DNA from 4 places in the Janthinobacterium sp. BJB401 genome. Region 2 is predicted to be linked to each of the others. Evidence: predicted binding sites of a transcription regulator. Region 2 holds the regulator's gene; each other region holds the start of a gene.
What was found. Region 2 encodes sigma-54, which starts transcription at its own class of promoters, with help from an activator protein. Its sites were predicted from a motif close to TGGCANGNAANCTGCTTT; they were not measured.
Positions count from the first base shown of each region.

Region 1 (4,742 bases), on a different contig from region 2:
CCACCGTGTAGGCGGACACGTGCAGCGCATGGCCTTCGGCAAACGTCAGATTAAACATCGGCAATAGCGCTGCCAGCAGCGTGCAGGCGGCAATGGCCAGCCAGACGGGCCGCGTGAACAGGCCCTGCTTTATCGGATAGGAGGTAGTCATTCGACGCTGCGTCCCTTCATGGCAAACAGGCCCTGCGGCCGGCGCTGGATGAAAATGATGATGAACACGAGAATGGCGATCTTCGCCAGCACGGCGCCCGCCACCGGTTCGAGGAATTTGTTCACTTCACCCAGGCCCAGCGCGGCGATCACGGTGCCGGCCAGTTGGCCCACGCCACCCAGCACCACCACCATGAAGGAATCGACGATGTAGCTTTGGCCCAGGTCCGGTCCCACATTGCCCAGCTGCGACAAGGCCACGCCACCCAGGCCCGCGATGCCGGAACCGAGGCCGAAGGTCAGCATGTCGACCTTGCCCGTGGCCACGCCTACGCAATCGGCCATGCGGCGGTTTTGCGTGACGGCCCGCACGAACAGGCCCAGGCGTGTCTTGTTCAAAATCAACCACACGGCCACCACGACAACGACGGCAAAGCCGATGATGGCGAGGCGGTTATACGGCAGCACGAGGCCGCCCAGCACGGTGACGCCGCCCGACATCCAGGCCGGATTGGCCACTTCCACGTTTTGCGCGCCAAAGATCGTGCGCACGGCCTGCATGAGGATCAGGCTAATGCCCCAGGTGGCCAGCAGGGTTTCCAGCGGCCGCCCGTACAGCCAGCGGATCACCGTGCGCTCGAGCGCCACGCCCACCAGCCCGGCGACGAGGAAGGCGGCCGGTAGCGCCGCCAGCAGGTACGCATCCTGCAGGCCAGGCAGGAAGTTGCGGAAGAACAGCTGGCACAGATACGTCGTGTAAGCGCCTATCATCAGCAATTCGCCATGCGCCATGTTAATGATGCCCATCAAGCCAAACGTGATGGCCAGCCCCAAGGCGGCCAGCAGCAGCACGCTGCCCAGAGAGATGCCGTAAAACACATTGCCAGCGAATTCCATGCGCGCCACTCGTCCCTTGATCTGGCGCATAGTCTCGATGGCGGCCAGCTGCACGGCTTCGTCGGGCTCGCCCCCTTTGTCCAGCATGGCTTGCAGCACGGGCAGCAGCCGGGCATCGCTGCTGCCGGCCAGCGCCTGCACAGCTTGCTTGCGTGTGGCCGCATCGGGCGCATGCAGGTTGGCGCTGGCGATCAGCACTTGCAATAGTTGTTTAATTTCAGCATCGTTTTCCCGCCCCAGCGCCGTGCGGATCAAGGGGATTTGCGCGGGATCGACCGCCTTTTGCAAGGCTTGCGCGGCAGCCAGGCGCGTGCTCCGCTCGGAAGCCAGCAGCTTCAACCCCGAGAGAGCGCCCGCCACGGCCGAGCGCAAGCGGTTGTTGACCATCACGCCATCGATGCCTTCCGGCAGCGGCACGTTCTGGCCGCTTGCCGGGTCAACCGCCTGCTCGCCATCGACGATATACACCTTGCCGTCGGGCGCGGCGTACAAGGCGTCGTCCTGCAGCGCTTGCAGCACCTTGGCCGCTTCGGGCGTGGCCAGGGCGGCGATCTGGGCCACGGCGGCGACCCTGGCGTCGGGGTCGTCGCCGGATAGCGGTTTGAGCAGATCGGGAGGGATGGCTGCCTGCGCCAACGGGGAGAACAGCAGGCAGGCGAGGACCAGCAGTTTGGGGAAGAGCTGCATGCGCATGGAGTCCTTTTATTGAAACAGATGTCTTGATGGACATCCTTACCCCCAAGGCAAGGACAGGGGTCAGACCCGGCGGGTCTGACCCCAGCTCTTTGCCTGGGGTTGCGATGACGATTCGACGCGCAAGCTTCTACAACTTCTGCTTGCCCTCATTCCCTTTGATAAACGGGCTCCACGGCTGGGCGCGTATCGGTTCCTTGGTTTTCCACACGACATTGAATTGCCCATCGGCCTTGATCTCGCCGATCATCACGGGCTTGTGCAGGTGGTGATTGGTCGCATCCATGGTCAGGGTGAAGCCCGACGGCGCCTTGACGCTCTGGCCAGCCATGGCGGCGATCACCTTGTCGGTATCGGTCGATTTCGCCTTTTCCACGGCTTGCGCCCACATGTGGATGCCGACATAGGTCGCTTCCATCGGGTCGTTCGTCACGACCGAACCCGCGTTCGGCAACTTTTGCGCCACGGCATAGGCTTTCCACTGCTTGATGAAGGCGGCATTCACGGGATTCTTGACGGACTCGAAATAATTCCACGCCGCCAAGTGGCCAAGCAAGGGCTTGGTATCGATGCCGCGCAACTCTTCCTCGCCCACGGAAAACGCGACGACGGGCACGTCCGTGGCTTTCAAGCCCGCATTGCCCAGTTCCTTGTAGAACGGCACGTTCGAATCGCCATTGATGGTGGAAATGACGGCCGTCTTGCCGCCCGTGGAAAACTTCTTGATGTTGGCGACGATGGTTTGATAGTCGGCATGGCCGAACGGCGTGTAGACCTCGCTGATATCGCTATCCTTGACGCCCTTGCTTTTCAGGAAGGCGCGCAGGATCTTGTTGGTGGTGCGCGGATACACGTAATCCGTGCCCAGCAGCACGAAGCGCTTGGCGCCGCCGCCATCCTTGCTCATCAGGTATTCCACGGCGGGGATCGCCTGCTGGTTCGGCGCAGCGCCCGTATAAAACACGTTCTTTTCCAGCTCCTCGCCCTCGTATTGCACCGGGTAAAACAGCAGGCTGTTGAGCTCCTTGAACACCGGCAAGACCGACTTGCGCGACACGGACGTCCAGCAGCCAAACACGACGGCGACCTTGTCCTGCGCCACCAACTGGCGCGCTTTTTCCGCGAACAAGGGCCAGTTCGACGCCGGGTCGACGACGACGGCTTCCAGCTTCTTGCCCAGCACGCCACCCTTGGCATTGATTTCGGCAATCGTCATCAGCGCCACATCCTTGAGCGACGTTTCGGAAATGGCCATGGTGCCGGACAGCGAGTGCAAAATGCCCACCTTGATCGTATCGGCGGCCAGGGCTGCCTGCATGTAAGTGGACGTGGCCAGGGCCAGTGCGCCGGCGGCGGCCGCTTTCAGGATGATGCGTCGTGACATGGGGACTCCTGTGATGGGTTCGTGGGGTCAAAGCTGGGCATACGATGTTGTTAAAGCAGAATGCATGCCAGCACCAGCAGGTGTCCGCCATGGTGCACGCGGCTTTTGCCGCACGAAAAAAAACCTGGCTGCACAAGGACTGTGCAGCCAGGTTTCAAATTGCCGTAAAACGGTGCGCCGGACGCAACAATTCCGGCATCAATCCTTGCGCGGCGCTCCACGCAGGCGGCGCCAGCCCTTGCGTCCCAGCGGGAACAGCAGCACGAAAGCGATCAGCCACGGCAGAATGTACGCCATGGCCGTGATGGCGTTGGCCACGCCTTCCGACAGGTTTTCCGTAAAATTGCCCAGCGCGCGCTTGACGGGCCGCCAGAACGATTGCTTGCCTTCAGCACTGATGACGACGTTCAGCAAGTCCGTGTCTATGCGCTGCATCAACAGCGCATTGGCCGCCGTCGCCTGCTCCAGCTCCACTTGCACGGTGGCCAGTTCCTTGCTCACCTTGATCAGGGCATCGACGTTCGTACCCGAACGCTTTTCCAGGTCTTGCAATTGCGCCTGGTATTGCTTGAGCATTTCCAGGCGTTTCTTGCTATCGAGCACAGGACGGCCCAGGTCTTCCACCTTGGTGCCCTGGCTGGTGACGTCGCCTTCGGCCGCGACCAGCGCGACGAGCTTCTTGATGCCGGCCGGCTTGGCGCGCATGCTGATGCGCGCATGCACATAGCGGCCGCTGTCGACGCTGGAATCGAGCAGCAGACAGCCGTTTTCCGTGTCGGCCTTGCAGGCGGCGACAACTTTTTCATACAGGGGCCGCACTTGCGCCTCATTCGTGTCGACGCTGACATTATGTTCATAGGCAAGAAACTCGCTGCCCTTTTCCTTGCCCTCAAGGCGCGCGGCGCTCGATTGCCCGCCGCTCTCGCCCTTGCTGCCGCAACCGGCCAGCAACATCAGGCCGATCAGGCCAATACAGATTTTTTTCATGATTTCTTTCTTTGGATTATTTTTGCAGAGGCAACAATTCGATATCGGGCAAGTGCGCCGCCACGTCCTGCACCGTCGCATGGCCGGTCAGGGACGCCACCACCTGCGGCAGCGGTTCCGCCCAGATTTCCGGCAAGTCGCGTTCCTCCGGCGCCAGCACGGGAAAGGCCAGCTGCTCGCGCGGCGGCGTGAAAGCGGCCGCGACGCCAGGCTTGTTGCCGCGCGCATCGACGCGGTACCAGCCAAACTCCTGCAGGTACACGGCGTTCAAGCCATGCAGGCAAAACGGCGGCCCCACTTCGCCGATGGCCAGGCGCTGGTAGCACAGGCCGGCAGGAATGCCGTTGGCGCGCAGCAATGCGGCCAGCAAATGGCTCTTCGCATAACAGTATCCCGTGCCATGCTGCAAGACGTCGGAAGCGCGGCAAGTGACGGGATTGCGCTGGTAGTCCCAGCTGTGGGCCACCTCGTCGCGCACGAAGGCAAAGCAGCGGGCCGCGATGGCCGCGTCGCCCACCGCGCCTGCCGCCAATGCGGCTGCCTTGGCGCGCACGGCCGGATGGTCGCTGTCGATATACAGGCTGCTGGCTAGATATATGGAAAAGTCGGTAGACATGGCATCGAGGTCATG
Region 1 covers NZ_JABXFH010000009.1:22,238-26,979, reverse strand. The annotation lists gene urtC (urea ABC transporter permease subunit UrtC) at 1-151, opposite strand, end outside; gene urtB (urea ABC transporter permease subunit UrtB) at 148-1,734, opposite strand; gene urtA (urea ABC transporter substrate-binding protein) at 1,871-3,124, opposite strand; gene HWE17_RS08320 (DUF4349 domain-containing protein) at 3,323-4,111, opposite strand; gene HWE17_RS08315 (transglutaminase family protein) at 4,128-4,727, opposite strand.
Region 1: a site for sigma-54 is predicted at 3,177-3,194, ahead of urtA (urea ABC transporter substrate-binding protein). Genes of this name have one in related genera too.

Region 2 (4,742 bases):
CCAGACGCAGGCAATCGGCCACGCCCAGGTGAGCGCCCCGCTGCAGCAATTCCAGGGTCACCGACATCATCAAGGGCGAACGCAGGCGCATGGCCGCCAGCGCCTTGGTGGCGAATGCGCTGTCGTCCTGCGCCAGCGAGGCCATGATGGCAGCCACGGACGGCGCGCCGAAATGGCGGTCCAGCGCCGCGCGCGCCGTCGCCAGGGAAGATACCCCCGCCCCGGCCTGGAACGGCGCCGCCAGCGCCTTGATGGCCACCGGCAAGGCCTCGCCCGGCGTCGAGTCGAACAGGGCCAGCAGCGCCCCCATCTGCGCCTCGGGCAGGTAGACATCGGCCAGACCCGTGTACAGGGCGTCGGCCGCGTTGATGGTCAGGCCCGTCAAGCCCAGGTACAGGCCCAGCTGGCCGGCCAGGCGGGACAGGAAATAACTGCCGCCCACGTCGGGGAACAAGCCGATATTAACTTCCGGCATGGCCATGCGCGTGCGGCCCGTGACGATGCGCAGGCGGTTGCCTGGCCCGGCTTGCGCCACGCCCATGCCGCCGCCCATCACCACGCCGTCCATCACGGCAATATACGGTTTCGGATAGAAATGAATCACATGATTTAAGGCGTATTCTTCCGTAAAGAAATCTTCCAGCAAGGCGCTGCCGCCTTGCGGCGTGGCAAGGCCCGCATCGTAAAAGAAGCGGATGTCGCCGCCGGCGCACAGGGCTTTTTCGCTGCTCGATCGAATAACGACGGCGTCCACGTGCGGATCGTCGCGCCAGGCCAGCAGGACCGCGCTCAGGGCGCGCACCATCTCCAGCGACAGGGAATTCAAGGCTTTCGGACGGTCGAGCACGATGTGCCCGGTGCGGTTGCGGATGGAGGTCTGGACGAAGTCGCTCATGGCAGGCAGGAAAGAAGTGAAAGTGCAAACATTCTAGCCCTTGCGCGGGGAAGATTGCGTTCAACAGGTCCAGGCGCAAAAAAGGGCGCAAGATGTGCGCCCTTAGTTGATCACAACTGCTGGAAGCGGGTGGCCTTAAACGGCGACGACGGCGTCTTCCTCGGAGTTGTCTGGCAGATGCTTGATCGCCTCTTTACCGTGCCCTTGCACTTTGGTTTTGTATTTCATCACTTGCCTATCGAGCTTGTCGATCAGGGTATCGATCGCGGCGTACAGGTCGTGCGCCAGGCTTTCCACATAGACAGTCTTGCCACTCAAACGCAGGTTGACTTCAGCCTTTTGACGTTTTTCTTTCTCTTTGAGGTTATCCACGGTCAGAATCACGGCGATATCGATAACTTGATCGAAATGACGTTTCACGCGCTCCAGCTTCGTTTGTACGTATTCACGGATGGCTGGTGTCACTTCGAGATGATGTCCGCTGATGGTGAGATTCATACACACTCCTAAAGATGATCGGGTTCGTGCGGTCCATCCTATCCGGCCCGCAGAGGAACCGAAAAAAACTTACAAACACTTACGCAGGCTCACTGGCGGAATTTTCAACGCTTCCCGGTATTTGGCAACAGTACGTCGCGCAATCACCATGCCTTGTTCCCCCAGCATGTCCGCAATCTTACTGTCGGATAAAGGATTTTTAGGGTCTTCTGCTCCTGTCAGTTGCACGATCAATGCCCGTATCGCCGTCGATGACGCTTCGCCCCCCGCTTCGGTGGCGACGTGGCTACCAAAGAAATATTTCAACTCGAACATGCCGTGCGGGGTCAGCATGTACTTTTGAGTTGTTACCCGCGAGATAGTACTCTCGTGTAAACCCAGTGTATCAGCTATTTCACGGAGCACAAGGGGGCGCATGGCAACGGCCCCATGCGAGAAAAAGTTCTTTTGTCTTTCTACTATCGCCTGTGCCACGCGCAGGATGGTGTCGAAGCGCTGGCGCATATTCTTGATCAGCCACTTGGCTTCCTGCAACTGTGCGCCCATGGCGCCCTCGCCCTTGCCCTGCTTGAGCAGGTTGGCGTACATGGCGTTGACGCGCAGGCGCGGCATGACGTCGTTGTTCAGGGTCACTTGCCAGCCATTGCGCGCGCGCTTGACGACGACGTCGGGCACCACGTAATCGGACACGTCCGAGGCGAATACGGCACCCGGATGCGGATTGCACTGGCGAATCACCGTCTGCGCCTCGCGCAAGTCTTCATCGTCGCAATCGAGGGCTTTTTTCAGCTTGTTGAAATCGCGCTGGGCAAACCAGGCCAGGTGCTTTTCCACGATGACGAGGGCCATGCGCCGCGTCACCATGGCGATGTGCGGCAAGCGCTTGATTTGCAGGGCCAGGCATTCGGACGCATTGCGCGCGCCCACGCCCGGCGGATCGAAACTTTGCAGCAGCGACAAGGCCGTGCGCATCTCGTCGGCGTCGATTTCCAGCTCTTCCGGCAGGCGCGCCAGGATGTCGTCGAGCGACTCTTCCAGGTAGCCATTGTCGTCGAGCGCGTCGATGATCAGCTCGACCAGTGCGCGGTCGCGCAATTCAAGCACCGTCACGCGCATCTGCTCCATCAGGTGCTCACGCAGGGTGCAGTGATGGGCTTCCAATTGCGGACGCGAATCTTCGTCGTCGGGCGCCTTGCCGCGGCTCGCCTCGCTCCAGTCGCTGTCGCCGCCCTCGGCTGCGGCCGGACTGTCGCCCGCCTCGCCATCAAAAGTTTCCGCTTCGGCCGGCGCGGCGGGCGCTTCCTGGCCTGGCGGCTGGGGCGGCGCTTCGGCCGGCGCCGCCGTGGAACTCAAGGCGCCATCGGACAGCAGGCGCAGCGAACGGTCGAGCGGATCATCGAGGCGTTCGAGCAAGGGATTGTCCGTCAGCAATTGCTCTAGTTCCTGGTGCAATTCCAGGGTAGACAATTGCAACAGGCGTATCGATTGCTGCAACTGCGGCGTCAGTGCCAGGTGCTGCGAAGTGCGCAGCTGCAATGATTGTTTCATTGGCTTACATGCGGAAGTGTTCGCCCAGATAGACCCGGCGTACCGACTCGTTCGCGATGATGTCGTCGGGGCGTCCCGACGCCAGCACCGAGCCCTGGTTGATGATGTAGGCACGGTCGCAGATACCCAGCGTCTCGCGCACATTATGATCGGTGATCAGCACGCCGATATTGCGCTCCTTCAAGAAACGCACGATGCGCTGGATCTCGATCACGGCGATCGGATCGACGCCGGCGAACGGCTCGTCGAGCAGCACGAAACGGGGATCGGTGGCCAGCGCACGGGCGATTTCCACGCGGCGGCGCTCGCCGCCCGACAGGGACAAGGCCTGGTTCTCGCGCAACTTTTCAATCTGCAAGTCGGCCAGCAATTTATCCAGGCGCTCCTCGATCTCGGCCTTCTTCAAAGGACGGCCTTCGACGGTCTGGATTTCCAGCACGGCGCGGATATTGTCTTCCACCGTCAGCTTGCGAAAGACGGACGCTTCCTGCGGCAGGTAGGACAGGCCCATCTGCGCGCGGCGGTGGATCGGCAGGCTGGAAATGTCCACGCCGCTGATATCGATGCTGCCGCCATCGGACGGCACCAGGCCGACGATCATGTAGAACGAGGTGGTCTTGCCGGCACCGTTCGGGCCCAGCAACCCCACCACTTCGCCGCATTCGACTTGCAGCGAGACATCATGCACGACTTGCCGCTTGCCATAGGTTTTTTGCAGACCGCGAACGATCAGGGTGCTGCCGCAACGTGTATTTTCCATTATTTCTTTCCTGGCGCGGGCGTGGCCGGCGCTTTCTCCGCCGCCGGCGCCTTGGTCTTCGGCTGGATCACCATGCGCACGCTGCCGCCATCGGGCGTGCTGGTGCCGCTGTTGGAATTTTCCATCGCAAACACTTCCTTGCGGCTGTCATACGAGATGAAGGCGCCGTTGGCCACGTCGGTCACTTTCGTGCCTTCCAGGCGCGTCAACTTGGCCCGGGAAAACAGTTTCACCACTTCCGTCTTGTTGTCGTATTCCACGCGCTCCGCTTCGCCTTCGACCCACAGGTCGCCCGCGCCATCGCGCTTCTGGCGGAAGGTGGCCAGCTTGCCGGGATCGGCCCAGAAGGTAATGAACTGGTAGCCTTGCGGATCTTCCGTGATCAGGGCCCGGCCCGCCTTCATGGTCAGGGTGCCCTTCACCAGCACGACGTCGCCCGTCAGGGTGCGCACCTGCTTGACGTCATCGACGTGGCCGCTGCGTGCCGTGATGACGGCTTCCTTCTCGGAATCGGCCTTCTCGGCATGCGCCACGCCCATGATGGCCAGGGAAAATACGGTCAACAGCAAGATCTTCTTCATAGTATGGTTTCCTTGTTTCATTCTGTCATTTTGCCGCCGCGGCCGGGCGCGGTTTCGGCGGTAGGACCATGCGCAGCGCATTCTGCACTTCCACCACGCCGGTGGCGTTATTGGCCTTCATGCCGACGCCATTGAGGCGCGAGGCGCCCGTCAGGATATCGACAGGCACGTCCGTTTCCATTCTTTCCTCATCCGGGAACACCGTCAGCGCTTCCGTCCTGACTGTCAGGTTCTGCGCCTTCGGACTGGCCACGCGGTCGATCACGACCTTGCGGTGCAGTTGCAGCCGGGTATTGTCCTGGTCGATATGCGCCAGTTCCGCGTTCATGTTCAACGGCGGCATGCCTGGCGTGAGCTTGCGCACGAAGGGCTGGTCGATATCGGACGAATCGTCGGCCGGATAATGCGTGAGCTTGGTGCCCGACACGATATAGCTGGGTTTGCCCGTCAAATCCATGCG
Region 2 covers NZ_JABXFH010000002.1:213,697-218,438, reverse strand. The annotation lists gene HWE17_RS02680 (enoyl-CoA hydratase/isomerase family protein) at 1-895, opposite strand, end outside; gene raiA (ribosome-associated translation inhibitor RaiA) at 1,031-1,393, opposite strand; gene HWE17_RS02670 (RNA polymerase factor sigma-54) at 1,463-2,941, opposite strand; gene lptB (LPS export ABC transporter ATP-binding protein) at 2,946-3,701, opposite strand; gene lptA (lipopolysaccharide transport periplasmic protein LptA) at 3,701-4,282, opposite strand; gene lptC (LPS export ABC transporter periplasmic protein LptC) at 4,308-4,742, opposite strand, start outside.

Region 3 (4,742 bases), on a different contig from region 2:
TGAAAATCCATGAGTATCAAGCCAAAGAAATCCTCCGGCAGCACGGAGTGACGGTACCACGCGGTATCCCGTGCATGTCCGTCGAAGAGGCAGTCAAGGCTGCGGAAACCCTGGGCGGCCCGGTGTGGGTCGTCAAGGCACAGATCCACGCAGGTGGCCGCGGCAAGGGCGGCGGCGTGAAAGTGGCAAAATCGATCGAACAGGTCAAGGAATACGCTGACCAGATCATGGGCATGCAGCTGATCACGCATCAGACCAGCGCCGAAGGCCAGAAAGTCAACCGCCTGCTGGTGGAAGAAGGCGCCGACATCAAACAAGAACTGTACGTTTCGCTGGTCACCGACCGCGTTACCCAGAAAATCGTCCTGATGGCGTCGTCCGAAGGCGGCATGGACATCGAAGAAGTGGCCGAGAGCCACCCTGAGAAGATCCACCACGTCACCATCGATCCAGGCACCGGCCTGACCGATGCCCAGGCAGACGACATCGCCGCCAAAATCGGCGTGCCTGCCGGCTCCATCGCCGACGCGCGCGTCAACCTGCAAGGCCTGTACAAAGCGTACTGGGAAACCGACTGCTCGCTGGCCGAGATCAACCCGCTGATCGTTACCGGCAGCGGCAAAGTCATCGCCCTGGACGCCAAGTTCAACTTTGACCCGAACGCCCTGTTCCGTCATCCGGAAATCGTCGCCCTGCGCGATCTGGACGAAGAAGATCCAGCTGAAATCGAAGCGTCGAAATTCGACCTGGCCTACATTTCGCTCGACGGCAACATCGGTTGCCTGGTGAACGGCGCCGGCCTGGCCATGGCCACCATGGACACGATTAAACTGTTCGGCGGCGAGCCAGCCAACTTCCTCGACGTCGGCGGCGGCGCCACGGCGGAAAAAGTCACCGAAGCGTTCAAGATCATGCTGAAAAACCCAGGCCTGAAAGCCATCCTGGTGAACATTTTCGGCGGCATCATGCGTTGCGACGTGATCGCTGAAGGCGTCATCGCCGCAGTGAAAGCCGTCTCGCTGAACGTGCCACTGGTCGTGCGCATGAAGGGCACCAACGAAGACCTGGGCAAAAAGATGCTGGCCGATTCCGGTCTGCCTATCATCGCAGCCGACACCATGGAAGATGCAGCCAAGAGCGTCGTTGCCGCTGCTGCCGGTCAAGCTTAATTAAGGAATCAACATGTCCATTCTGATCAATAAAGATACCAAAGTCGTTACCCAAGGGATCACCGGCAAGACCGGCCAGTTCCACACCCGCGGTTGCCGCGACTACGCGAACGGCAAAGCTGCCTTCGTGGCAGGCGTGAATCCGAAGAAAGCCGGCGAAGATTTCGAAGGCATTCCTATTTTCGCTAACGTGACCGAAGCGAAAAAAGAAACCGGCGCCAACGTGTCCGTGATCTACGTACCGCCAGCAGGCGCGGCAGCGGCGATCTGGGAAGCTGTCGAAGCTGAAATGGATCTGGCCATTTGCATCACCGAAGGCATTCCTGTGCGTGACATGATGGCTCTGAAAGACCGCATGGCCAAAGCCAACAGCAAAACCTTGCTGCTGGGCCCTAACTGCCCAGGCCTGATCACGCCAGACGAAATCAAGATCGGCATCATGCCAGGTCACATCCACAAGAAGGGCCGTATCGGCGTGGTGTCGCGTTCGGGCACCCTGACCTATGAAGCAGTGGGTCAGCTGACCGCACTGGGCCTGGGCCAATCGTCGGCAGTCGGCATCGGCGGCGACCCGATCAACGGTCTGAAGCACATCGACATCATGAAGATGTTCAATGACGATCCAGATACCGACGCGGTCATCATGATCGGCGAAATCGGCGGTCCTGACGAAGCCAACGCGGCTTATTGGATCAAAGACAACATGAAAAAACCGGTCGTCGGCTTCATCGCTGGCGTGACCGCTCCTCCAGGCAAGCGCATGGGCCACGCCGGCGCGCTGATCTCGGGCGGTGCCGATACGGCACAAGCCAAGCTGGAAATCATGGAAGCTTGCGGCATCACCGTGACCAAAAACCCGTCGGAAATGGCGCGTCTGCTGAAAGCCATGCTGTAATTTCAGCCTGGTTACCGCAGTACAAAAAAGGAGCTTCGGCTCCTTTTTTTTGTCCGCAAGACAGGCCGATTCCCGGCCTGGGCGGACGATGCTGGTCCGAACCTGCCCAAATGTGTCGCTTTTCTTTCCATGCGTGTCGCCGCTGCCCGGGCGCGCCGCTGGCATGGCGCTTGCAACGTACCTGGCGTGAGCAATGCACCATGGGAGGATACGATGCGCGCGCAAAGCGGATTTACCCTGATAGAACTGATGATCGTGGTGGCCATCGCCGGCATCCTGGCGGCCGTGGCCATTCCCCAGTATGGCGACTACACGATGCGGGCCAAGGTCAGCAATGTGCTGGCGGCCGCTGCCCCCTTGAAAACGGCCGTGGCCCTGTGCGTGCAGGAAAACGGCGGCGAGGCGGCCGCCTGCAGCACGCCCACCCAGGCCGTGCCCAGCGCCATTCCCGTGTTCAGTGCCACGCGCGAAGTGGCCAGCGCCACGGTGAATAAGGGCGATATCGTGCTGACCCTGGCGGCCGACCTGGGCACCGGTATCGGTGGACAAACCGTGACGATGACCATGAAGCCGGGCACGAGCAGTCTGACCTGGTTCAATAGCACCACCGTGACGAATCCGGCGGCGAAGGAAGCGATTACCAAAAACAACATTCCCGACGTGACGCCGACGCTCTAGGTGACGCTTGTCAGCCCGGTATCAGACGATTTTTTGCCGGTCCGCGATCAGCGCTTCATAGGTGAGGTTTTGCAGCAGGGTGTAGTGGGTCGGCTCCAGGTCGATGAATTGCACGCCATACGTATAGATTTCCGCCGCCTCGGCGGCGTGGCCATTCGACGGCTTGCCCACGCTGACGTTCTGGATGCGGGCGCGCGTATTGACGCGCATCTGGTGCTTGTTCGGCTGCACCAGCAGAGTAAAGCTTAGCGCCACGCCCTCATCGTCCGGTGTGAGCATGCCGGGCGCCTCGATCAGCGCGCCCGAGACGCTGAGGTTGACGATGAACACGGGCACGGCCGCCACGTCGCGGTAGCTCAGCTGCGCCGGAATGTCCACTTTGACGCGCATGGCCGTGCGCAGGCTGGTGCCCTGGATGGCGTCCGGAAAGCTCAGGTGCACATAGTTGAGCGGGCGGCCAAAGATGCGCAGCACGCTGCAGGAAAACGAACACACGGTGACGCCGGAAAACACGCGGATGGTCAGCTTGTCGCCCTCGTTGAGCACGATGGAAGCGCCGTTTTCCATGGGAATCTTGACGATCAGGTACTCATCTTTCACATAGCCGATCAGGGTCGAGAAATGCTGGATGGGTTTGATGGTGCGGTGCGTGATGAACTGGATGCGGCCACCCACCTGCAGATTCATGGCCTCGAAGTCGAAGTCCTGGAGCTTGGTTTCCACGGCGGGCTGCTTGCTTGTCATGCGATGCTCATCTGGATATGGACGACTCGCAGTATGCATGATTTCTTGATGAAAAAGCATTTATATCAATGAAATTCATATTGGCATCGAAAAATGCCAGGTGCACGCGCCGCCGCGCGGTGCAGGCTTTACAATTGCTTCAATATTGACGAATGTAAATCCTATGCCGCGCAGCTACTTCTGGACCATGTTGTTCCTCATCCTGCATCAAATCGACGCTGCCTACTGGAAAGAGTGGGAGATGTTCCATCTGCCGGGCGGCGTGCAGGGTTTTCTCGTGTTTAACCTGGCGGCGATTGCCGTGGTGCTGATCGGCTACCGGCATGTATTGCTGAACACCAGACATGCGCCTAGCTATGCGGCAGTATGCGCCGTACTGGGCGTGGGCACCTTCCTGATCCACGCCGGCTTCGCACTGGCGGGACTGGCGCAATTTCACTTGCCCCTGTCGATCGCCATTATCGTCCTGTGCCTGGGATGTGGCCTGTGGCTATTGTTTGCATGGCGTGCGGACGATCTTCGCATACGGCACGTTTTGTGACGCGGTCTCGTGCGCGATAATCCTGGGTATGTGAGAAAGACATTACTTGAAGGTGGCGGGCAAGCCTCATCCAGGTATTGCAGTGGCTGGCAAGGAAATATCTGTTGCCATCAAGCCAGTATCGGGATTGGCAACTCTCTTGGTGGGCGAATCGAAACTTCTCTTACTTGATAACCAAGTTGCCGGACATGCCACGTGGGCCAATTGGCATGCGAGGGATATTGTTCCCTCGAATTGCCGCGCAAGATACTTGCCATACCCTCTTCCGACTTTAATCACTGACAAACCGGTGCAGCGCGGCGCGTTCCATATATCTTTAGTTTGTCCTATTGTATCCATGCGTCGTAAAAACAGGACTTCCGAGCAAACGTCAGAGATGTGATGGGCGGTAACCCTGTCGTCGGTGTTTTGCTATGCAATTCTGATGCTGCATTTTAGCTGGCGAAGAAGCGAACGTGAGCGAATCTAGATCGATGAATCTACGATGTGTCGTTGACATGGTCTGCCTCGTTATGTACAGATTACGTGAGACACGAACGTATTATGCTGACAAGCGATTGCCAGTTGAGACGAAGACGAGACGGCGTGCCTTAGCTGCGGATATGAAGAGGAATGATAAAAATAATGCACTTGGTTTGTATCTAATTGTAACAAATGTTTCTTTCTATGCACTGGGAAGTGTGATTTCTTCTGACGTAAATCTTATTTACGCATG
Region 3 covers NZ_JABXFH010000006.1:133,239-137,980, reverse strand. The annotation lists gene sucC (ADP-forming succinate--CoA ligase subunit beta) at 1-1,169, shown strand, start outside; gene sucD (succinate--CoA ligase subunit alpha) at 1,183-2,064, shown strand; gene HWE17_RS06630 (pilin) at 2,278-2,742, shown strand; gene HWE17_RS06625 (flagellar brake protein) at 2,764-3,486, opposite strand; gene HWE17_RS06620 (DUF6713 family protein) at 3,650-4,027, shown strand.
Region 3: a site for sigma-54 is predicted at 2,224-2,241, ahead of HWE17_RS06630 (pilin). Genes of this name have one in related genera too.

Region 4 (4,742 bases), on a different contig from region 2:
CGCTTTCGGGCTATAGCTCACCAGCAAGTTCTTCGTTTGCTGGTAGTGATCGAGCATCATCTTGTGGTTTTCGCGGCCGATACCCGATTGCTTGTAACCACCGAACGCGGCGTGGGCCGGATACAGGTGGTAGCAATTGGTCCACACGCGGCCCGCCTGGATGGCGCGTCCCATACGGAAGGCGCGCGAACCGTCACGCGTCCACAGGCCGGCACCGAGGCCGTACAAGGTGTCGTTGGCAATCGCCAGCGCATCGGCCTCATCCTTGAAGGTGGTCACGGACACGACGGGCCCGAAGATTTCTTCCTGGAAGATACGCATCTTGTTATTGCCCTTGAACACGGTCGGACGCACGTAGTAGCCGCCTTCCAGGTCGCCCGCCTGCGTATTGCGCTCGCCGCCGGCCAGCACTTCGGCGCCTTCCTGGCGGCCGATGTCGAGGTAGGACAGGATTTTTTCCAGCTGCTCCTGCGACGCCTGCGCACCGATCATGGTGGACGAGTCAAGCGGGTTGCCCTGCTTGATGGCCGCCACGCGCTTCAGGGCGCGTTCGATGAATTTCTCGTAGATCGATTCCTGGATCAGCACGCGCGATGGGCAGGTGCACACTTCGCCCTGGTTCAGCGCGAACATGGCAAAACCTTCCAGGCACTTGTCGAAATACTCGTCGTCCGCATCCATCACGTCTTCAAAGAAGATGTTCGGCGACTTGCCGCCCAGCTCCAGGGTGACGGGAATCAGGTTTTGCGCGGCGTAGCCCATGATCAAACGGCCCGTGCCCGTTTCGCCCGTAAAGGCGATCTTGGCGATGCGCTTGCTCGACGCCAGCGGCTTGCCCGCTTCCAGGCCGAAACCGTTGATGATGTTCAACACGCCCGGCGGCAGCAGGTCGCCGATCAGCTCGATCAACACCATGATGGACGCTGGCGTCTGCTCGGCCGGCTTAAGTACCACGCAATTGCCGGCGGCCAGGGCTGGCGCCAGTTTCCACACGGCCATCAGAATCGGGAAATTCCACGGAATGATCTGACCCACGACACCGAGCGGCTCGTGGTAGTGGTAGGCATAGGTTTCCGCATCGATTTGCGCGACAGAACCTTCCTGCGCGCGGATGCAGCCGGCAAAATAACGGAAATGGTCGATGGCCAGCGGAATGTCGGCATTCATCGTTTCGCGGATCGGCTTGCCGTTGTCAATGGTTTCCGCCGTGGCGATCAGGCTCAGGTTCTGCTCGATGCGGTCGGCGATGCGGTTCAGGATATTGGCGCGCTCGGCAGGCGAGGTCTTGCCCCAGGCATCCTTGGCGGCATGCGCGGCGTCCAGCGCCAGTTCGACGTCTTCCGCCGTGGAGCGGGCGATTTCGCAAAACGGCAAGCCGGTGATCGGCGTGATGTTAGGAAAGTATTCACCTTTTACTGGGGCAACAAATTTGCCGCCGATGTAATTGTCATAGCGTTGTTTGAAGGGATTGGCTACGCCCAGTTTGCTGATGTCTGCGAGATTCATGTCGTCCTCTATCGGGTTAATTAGAATGGAATTACTTAATTAAAATTAAACGTCCTGGTACAGATGGGGTGAGTACACGGAGTCTTCCGCAAATGCCGTGCCAGCTCGCCATCCCACTACAAACTTAGCCGGTTTTACTCTTGTTGCAAGGGCGCGGCATCAATACCGGCGCGCTTTTCAGCGCATGCCCGGGCTTGAGCCGCTGCACAATGGAACAGGTGTACCAGACTGGAACACCTGCGCCTGTGCCACTAGCGAATCACCACGCCCCATGGCAATTCGCCCACGGCAATATCGGCCACCTTCTGCGCGCTGGCCGTGTCGATGACGGAAACGCTGTTCGAGCGGCCATTGGCCACGTACAGCTTGGCGCCATCGGGCGTGATGGCCATATTCCACGGGCGCTTGCCGACGGGAATGGTGGCCGTGACCTGATGACTGGCCGTGTCGATCACCATCACCGTGCCATCGATACCGTTCGAGACATACACCTGCTTGCCGCCGGGATGGACCACGATGCCGTTGGCATTCTTGCCCGCAGGAATGGTGGCGATGGCCTTGCGCGCGGCCATGTCGATGACGTAGACGGCATTGACCAGTTCGCACGCCACGTAGGCACGGCCCGAGTCCGGACTGAAGCCGATGCCGCGCGGGCGCAGTCCCACGGCAATGGACGCCACCTGGCGGCGTTGTGCCACATCAATGACGTCGACTTGCTCGGCCTCTTCCGCACTGACCAGCAGCCAGCGCCCATCGGGGCTGAAAACGGCATGTTCCGGGTTACGTCCGTGCACCTTGATATCGGCAAGCAAGCTGCCTGTATGCCCGTCGAGCAAGGCCACACTATTGTTTTCCTCGACGGCCACGGCCACATGACTACCATCTTGCGAGGCGCTGACACCTTCCGGCGACTTGCCCAGCGCCACCGTGCGCACGGGCGCGCCGCCAGCGTTATCGATCAGCAGCAAGGCGCTGCTGGCCGCGTCCGTGACAAACAATTGCCGCCCGCTGGGGTCGGCGGCAATGCCGCGCGGACGCTTGCCTGCGGCGATCTGGCGCACGACCTGGTCGGTCGCCGTATCGATCACGCTCAGGGTGCCCGATTTTTCATTGGGGACATAAGCAAAGGGAGCGGCCTGGACGGCGGTGCTGGCGAGCGCCGGCAACAGCCAGAAAACTTGGCGCAAGCGCAGGAAGAAGTTGGGCATAATCACCTTTCGATGGCAAAACACAGGAAAAGCGCGCGGCATCGGCGCATCTGAACATTGCTGCATGCAAACGCCGTGCCACTGACACGCGTATAATTTCAGCCCACCAATGGAGACATGGCAGGCATATTGCTTGATACAACTATGCAGACCTGCGCCGCGCACGCGACCAAAGCAGGCTTTTATTCACATTGGAGAATCCGCATGCAGCATCGTTTCCGCCTGAACACCATCGCCAGCCTGTTTGTCGCCGGCAGCGCCACCCTCGCCCCCCACGTCTTTGCCGCCGAGGCAGCTGACCTGGCCAACGGGCAACTGATGGATACGGTGGTCGTCAGCGGCAGCCGCATCGCCCACCCCAGCCAGGAAGTGCCGGCCTCGATCGACGTGGTCGACAGCGCCCGCATCCAGGATGGCCAAATCCGCGTCAACGCGTCGGAAGCGCTGGCCGCCGTGCCAGGGCTGGTTGTGCAAAACCGCCAGAACTTCGCGCAAGACTTGCAGATCTCGTCGCGCGGCTTCGGCGCCCGCTCGGCCTTCGGCGTGCGCGGCGTCAAGCTGATCAGCGATGGCATTCCCGCCAGCATGCCCGATGGCCAGGGCCAGGCCGCCACGTTCAACCTCGATACGGCCGAGCGCATCGAAGTGCTGCGCGGACCGTTTTCTGCCATCTACGGCAACCATTCGGGCGGCGTGATCCAGCTGTTTTCCAAAGATGGACAAAATCCCCCGTCCGTCGAATTGAATGTGGTGGGCGGCAGCTACGGCACCAACAAGGTGGACTTGACGGCGCAAGGCCAGGCAGGCGGCATCGGCTACGTGCTCGACGGCTCGCGCTTCCGCACCGATGGTTTCCGCGACCACAGCGCCGCCACGCGCGAACAGGCGTTCGGCAAGATCACCGTCAAGCCGACGGCGGACAGCAAGCTGACCATCGTCGCCAACAGCCTGCATCAGGGCAACACACAAGATCCGCTGGGCGCCACCTGGGCCACGTTTGCCCGCGACCCGCGCGCCGGAGAAACCGATGCGAGCGACACGCAGAACCCGAAGCTCACCCTGGCCGAGCGCTACAACACGCGCAAGAGTATCGACCACCAGCAAATCGGCGCCACCTATGAACAGTCGTTCGGCGACGACCGCCTGCATGTAATGGTGTATGGCGGCAACCGCGACGTGATCCAATATCAGGCCTTCTCCAAGTTCCTACAAAATCAAACTATTAATGGAGTACTCACACATTCAGGCGGCGTGGTCGACTTCCAGCGTGAGTTCTACGGCATCGACACCAACTGGCTGCACGTGAACCAGTTGGCAGGCGGCAAGCTGAGCACGACCATCGGCATCGATTACGGCCGCTCCAGCGACGACCGCACGGGCTATGAAAATTACATCGGCAACACGTTTGGCGTAAAAGGCAAGCTGCGCCGCGACGAGCAGAATGTCGTTTCCAGCCTCGATCCCTATATCCAGGCGGAATGGCAAAGCGGCCCATGGCTGCTCAGTGCAGGTTTGCGCTACAGCAAGATGAAAGTGGCGGTCGACGACCACTATCTCAGCAATGGCAACGACAGCGGCAGCCTGGAGTTCAGCCACACGACACCGGTGCTGGGTCTGCTGTATAAACTGACGCCGAACGTCAACGTCTACGCCAGCGCCGCGCGCGGTTTTGAGGCACCTACCTTGAATGAACTGTTTTACTCGGGCACCGGTGGCGGCTTCAATTACCAGTTGAAACCAGCCACCAGCACCAACCTGGAAGCGGGCATCAAGGCCAGAATCGCCAACAACACCCACGTAAACGCGGCCGTGTTCCAGATCAAGACCAACGACGAGCTGGTGGTCGACAAGTCCAGCGGCGGGCGCACCAGCTATCGCAATGCAGGTAAAACCTTGCGTCAGGGTATGGAAGTGTCGCTGGACTCGAACTTGCCATATGGCTTCACGACAAAAGTGGCACTGACCAGCCTGCACGCCGTGTATGACCAGGCGTTTGGCAGCGTGCGCGAAGGCAGCCGCTTGCCGGGC
Region 4 covers NZ_JABXFH010000075.1:1,870-6,611, reverse strand. The annotation lists gene adh (aldehyde dehydrogenase) at 1-1,506, opposite strand, end outside; gene HWE17_RS27150 (beta-propeller fold lactonase family protein) at 1,758-2,714, opposite strand; gene HWE17_RS27145 (TonB-dependent receptor) at 2,919-4,742, shown strand, end outside.
Region 4: a site for sigma-54 is predicted at 2,778-2,795, ahead of HWE17_RS27150 (beta-propeller fold lactonase family protein). Genes of this name have one in related genera too.